Regions from separate parts of the Glutamicibacter sp. 0426 genome, predicted to be linked through region 1. Evidence: predicted binding sites of a transcription regulator. Region 1 holds the regulator's gene; the other holds the start of a gene.
What was found. Region 1 encodes HrcA, which represses chaperone genes, less so after heat shock. Its sites were predicted from a motif close to TTNGCACTCGNNNNNNNCGAGTGCNAA; they were not measured.
Positions count from the first base shown of each region.

Region 2: the regulator HrcA is predicted to act here: its motif matches at 1,150-1,176, upstream of groL (chaperonin GroEL).

Region 1 is NZ_MPBI01000001.1:874,665-877,123, reverse strand. Features, by position in the region: gene dnaJ (molecular chaperone DnaJ) at 1-762, opposite strand, end outside; gene hrcA (heat-inducible transcriptional repressor HrcA) at 829-1,842, opposite strand; gene BKX98_RS04145 (DUF3097 domain-containing protein) at 1,970-2,459, shown strand, end outside.
Region 2 is NZ_MPBI01000002.1:15,651-18,109, forward strand. Features, by position in the region: gene BKX98_RS05615 (DUF3263 domain-containing protein) at 141-431, shown strand; gene BKX98_RS05620 (LytR C-terminal domain-containing protein) at 474-1,079, shown strand; gene groL (chaperonin GroEL) at 1,375-2,459, shown strand, end outside.

The sequences.
Region 1 (2,459 bases):
CTTGTGGCGGCGCACGTCGACCTCGACGAACAGGTTGCCGTTCGGGCCGCCGCCCGGGCCGGCCTCGCCCTGGCCGCGCAGCTGGATGCGGGTGCCGGAATCGACGCCTGCAGGAACGTTCAGCGACTTGGAGACATGCTCGCGCACGCGGCCTTCGCCGTTGCACTCCAGGCAAGGGTCCGGGATGGTGGTGCCGAAACCGCGGCAGGCGGCGCAGGTTTCCACGGTCATCATCTGGCCCAGGAAGGAACGCACCGGACGCTGCACCTGGCCTGCGCCATGGCAGATGTCGCAGGTGACCGGGCTGGTGCCCTCGCGGGTGCACGAGCCGTTGCAAGTCTTGCAGGTGACGGCGGTTTCCATCTCCAGCGGGTACACGGTGCCCTTGACCGCGTCCTCCAGGTCGATGGTGATGGTGATCAGCGCGTCGCGGCCCGGCTGGGTGCGCGATGCCGGGCCCTGGGCCTGGCCGCCCCCGAAGAACTGCTCGAAGATGTCGCCGAAGCCGCCAAAGCCCTGGCCGCCGCCGCCGAAGCCCGGGTGGCCGTTGCCGTTCTCATCGCCGGTGGCGTCGTAGTTGGCGCGCTTGGTCTGGTCGGAAAGGACTTCGTAGGCGCGGGTGACCAGCTTGAACTGCTCTGCAGCTTCATCGCTCGGGTTCACATCCGGGTGCAGCTTACGTGCCAGCTTCCGGTAGGCACTCTTGATTTCCTGCGGGGTCGCGTCCTTGGCTACACCCAGGGTCTCGTAATGCGAGCTCACGTTATTCGCCGTGTCCTTTCCTAAGACTCTTAAACTTCATTCGTGCCGGGCTGGCGCCCAGCGAGGCTAGCTAGCCAAAATCTTCGACAGGTACCGTGCCACCGCACGAACCGAGGCCATGGAGGTCGGATAGTTCATCCGGGTGGGGCCCAGGACCCCGAGCTTGTTGCGCACATCGGCGCCATAGGTCGTCGCGACCACTGCTGCATCCGAGAGCTGGCCATAGTGGTGCTCGGTGCCGATCGCCACGGCCACCCCGCGAGAATCGGCTTCCAGCTCGGAGAAGAGCTTGAGCAGCACCACCTGCTCTTCTAGCGCCTCGAGCACCGGGGTGATGCTCAGCGGGAAGTCCCCCTCCACGCGGGCGAGGTTGGCGGTGCCGGCCATGATGATGCGCTGGGCATTGGCTGCTTGGGCCATTTCTTCCAGCGCGCCGATCACATGCTCCACCAACGGGTCGGCCTGCTGTGCCGGGCTGAGCTCCATGCGGCCGAGCCGGCCGGCCAGCTCCGCCAGCTGCACTCCCCCGAAATTATTGAGCAGCCACGACTTCAGCTCGCCCAGCTCGTCATCGCTGTAGGAACGCTTGACCGGCATCATCCGCTGGTCCACCGTGCCGTTGGAGGCGATCATCACCATCAGCACCTGGGTTGGGCCCAAGCCCACCAGTTCGAGGTTCTTCAATGACGCGGTGTCATAGTGCGGCACCTGGATCATCGCCACCTGGTTGGTCAATCGTGCCAGCAGGCGCACGGTGCTCTTGAGCATCTCGTCGAGGTCCGTGGAATTATCCAGGATCTTGTTGATGGCGTCGCGTTCGGCCCGCGACAGCGGCTTCAGTTCGCCGATCTCGTCCACGAAGCGGCGGTAGCCCTTTTCGGTGGGGATGCGTCCGGAGGAAGTATGCGGAGCGGCAATCAGCCCCTCCTCTTCCAGCAAAGCCATGTCATTGCGGATCGTCGCGGCGCTGACGCCGAGGTTGTGGCGGTCGAGGAGCGCTTTGGAACCCACCGGCTCACGGGATTGGACGTAGTCCTCCACGATGGCACGCAAAACGTCCAAGCGTCGTGGCTCCGACATGACAGCACCTCCTTGGATTCCCTGTGCCCGGCTTTGGCACTCTAACCTCTCAAGTGCCAAGTCTAATACGTTCAGCTGTTGCTAGCATTGGATTTCGAGCGTATTCGATCACAGCGAAAGGCAGTACGTGGCTAATTACTCCTGGGGACCACGAGATCTCAGTGCACCGGCACCTCGAAAACTCCGCCAGGTCCCCGTGGAACGTGGCATGATCCTGGAAGATGCCACCTCAGGTTGGGTGGGAGAAGTCATCCGTACCGAAAAGTCCGGCGGCATGCGCGTGATCATGCTCGAAGACCGCCACGGCAAGAGCCGTTCCTTCCAAGCCGGCTTCGGGTTCCTCCTCGAAGGCGAACCGGTGGAAATTGTCGAGCCCGTCGCCAAGGCCGCGGCGCCGAAGAACCTGGTTTCCGCTTCGGGTTCGCGTGCCGTAGCGGGGCTGAAGGCCCGGGAGGCCAGGGCCAGCCGCATCTGGGTTGAAGGCAAGCACGATGCCGAGCTGGTGGAAAAAGTCTGGGGACACGACTTGCGTGTCGAAGGCATTGTCGTCGAACCGCTGCATGGCGTTGACGATCTGGCCGGAGCCATCCGCGACTTCGCCCCGTCGCCGCAGCGTC
Region 2 (2,459 bases), on a different contig from region 1:
TTTTTCTGGCGTGCCTGTGCTCGGCCACACGGTGTTAGGCAAGCAGATTGGTTAGAATATCGGTGGTATATCTACCGGTGGTGGATTGCATGCATAGCCGAAACCCGAGAAAACCGATCCAAGAACCGAGGTGAGAACGTATGGCTGAGAATGGATTGCTGGCGGATTTCGTGATGAACCCGGATTCGGAATTGGACGAGCGTTCGCAACAGATCCTCAACCTGGAAAAGTTGTGGTGGAAGTATGCCGGGGCCAAGGAACAAGCCATTACCAAGCAGTTTTCGATGTCGCCGACGAATTACTACCAGCTGCTGAACCAGCTGATTGAAACCGACGCGGCACTGGCCTACGACCCGATGTTGGTCAAGCGCCTGCGCAGAGCACGTTCTACAAAACGTCGCGTGGGCGGTAAGGTCGGCACGGGACGATAACCCTGCCTGCCGTGACCAACCAGACCTCGAGCAAGGACGAGAATGACCAACTACCCGCGTGACGAATTTGATCGCGTTCCGGAATTCAGCACCCGTGTGGGTTCGCACCACGCCCACGGATGGGCGCAGTCCGCCGCGTCAAAGTCAACCGGTGGGAAATTGCGCTGGGTAGTGCTGACCGCAGTGCTCGTGCTGGTGATCGGTGCCTTGTCCTTCATCTTCGGTCCGCAGCTCAAGGAGACCCTTGCGACTTCGGCTGAAAGCGAAACCTCGCAATCCCAGGAAAAGACGGCCGAGTCCTCCGAGGAAGCAGCACCGAGCGAATCCGAATCGCCATCAAGCACCATCGATGACGAGGACGTCCTCTATGGCCAGCTGATTGGCGTCTACAACGCGGCCAGCGTCGCCGGCCTGGCCAACGCGGGCGAGGAAGCCATGACCGAAGCAGGGTTCACCAGCGTCGTCGCCGACAACTGGACCAAGCCGGCCGAGGTGTCCGCGGTCTACTACATGTCCGAGGCTTACCGGACCACCGCTGAAAAAGCCGCAGAAGTCCTGAATATCGACGAAGTCCTGCAGACCAGCAACATTCCGAACCGGGTCACCGTCGTTTTGGGATCAGACGACACCCTGGGGCTCAACGAATAATTCGTTCATAATTCCATACGCTCAGAGCCGATCGGCTTGCACTCGCCATGCGAGAGTGCCAATATTTGTATTAGCACTCATGCGTTGCGACTGCTAACGCCGGTCGGCTTTTGCGTTCACCAGGACGTCCAAAGCGCTGGATGGCGGATGCGGCGCGTGGAGCGTGGAAAATACCTCAGATAGCGAGAGCTGAAACGGTTGCTGGCCCGATGCCGCACCGGTCCACTCGTCCGTCGCGGGCGCTGTCTGTCGGTTGCATTTTCGCAAAATCGTCCCGAAAGGACCGTACGCCACAATGGCTAAGATGATTGCATTTGACGAGGAAGCACGCCGCGGACTAGAGCGCGGCCTGAACACCCTTGCTGACGCCGTGAAGGTCACCCTGGGCCCACGCGGCCGCAACGTTGTTCTGGAGAAGAAGTGGGGCGCTCCTACTATCACCAACGACGGCGTGTCCATCGCTAAGGAAATCGACCTCGAAGAGCCTTACGAGAAGATCGGCGCAGAGCTGGTCAAGGAAGTTGCCAAGAAGACTGACGACGTCGCTGGCGACGGTACCACCACCGCAACCGTGCTCGCACAGGCACTGGTCAAGGAGGGCCTGCGCAACGTTGCCGCAGGTGCCGACCCGATCGCGCTGCGCCGCGGCATCGACAAGGCTGTAGAAGCCGTCACCGCTGAACTGTTCGCCGCTGCGAAGAAGATCGAGTCCAAGGAGCAGATCGCTGCTACCGCTTCGATCTCCGCAGGCGACACCGAGATCGGCGGCCTGATCGCCGAGGCTCTGGACAAGGTTGGCGAGCAGGGCGTCATCACCGTTGAAGAGTCCAACACCTTCGGCCTGGAGCTGGAGCTGGCAGAGGGCATGCGCTTCGACAAGGGCTACATCTCCGCTTACTTCGTCACCGACGCAGAGCGCCAGGAAACCGTTCTCGAGGACCCATACATCCTCATCGTGAACTCGAAGATCTCCTCGGTCAAGGACATGGTGACCTTGCTGGAGAAGGTCATGCAGTCGAACAAGTCGCTGCTGATCATCGCCGAAGACGTCGAGGGCGAAGCCCTGGCCACCCTGATCCTGAACAAGATCCGTGGCCTGTTCAAGTCCGTTGCCGTCAAGGCTCCGGGCTTCGGCGACCGCCGCAAGGCCATGCTGACCGACATCGCCATCCTCACCGGCGGCCAGGTTGTTTCCGAGGAAATCGGCCTGTCGCTGGACAACGTCGGCCTGGAGGTCCTGGGTACCGCTCGCAAGGTCGTCATCACCAAGGACGAGACCACCATCGTTGAAGGCGGCGGCGAAGCCGACGCCATCGAGGGCCGCAAGGCGCAGATCGCAGCCGAGATCAAGAACACCGACTCGGACTACGACCGCGAGAA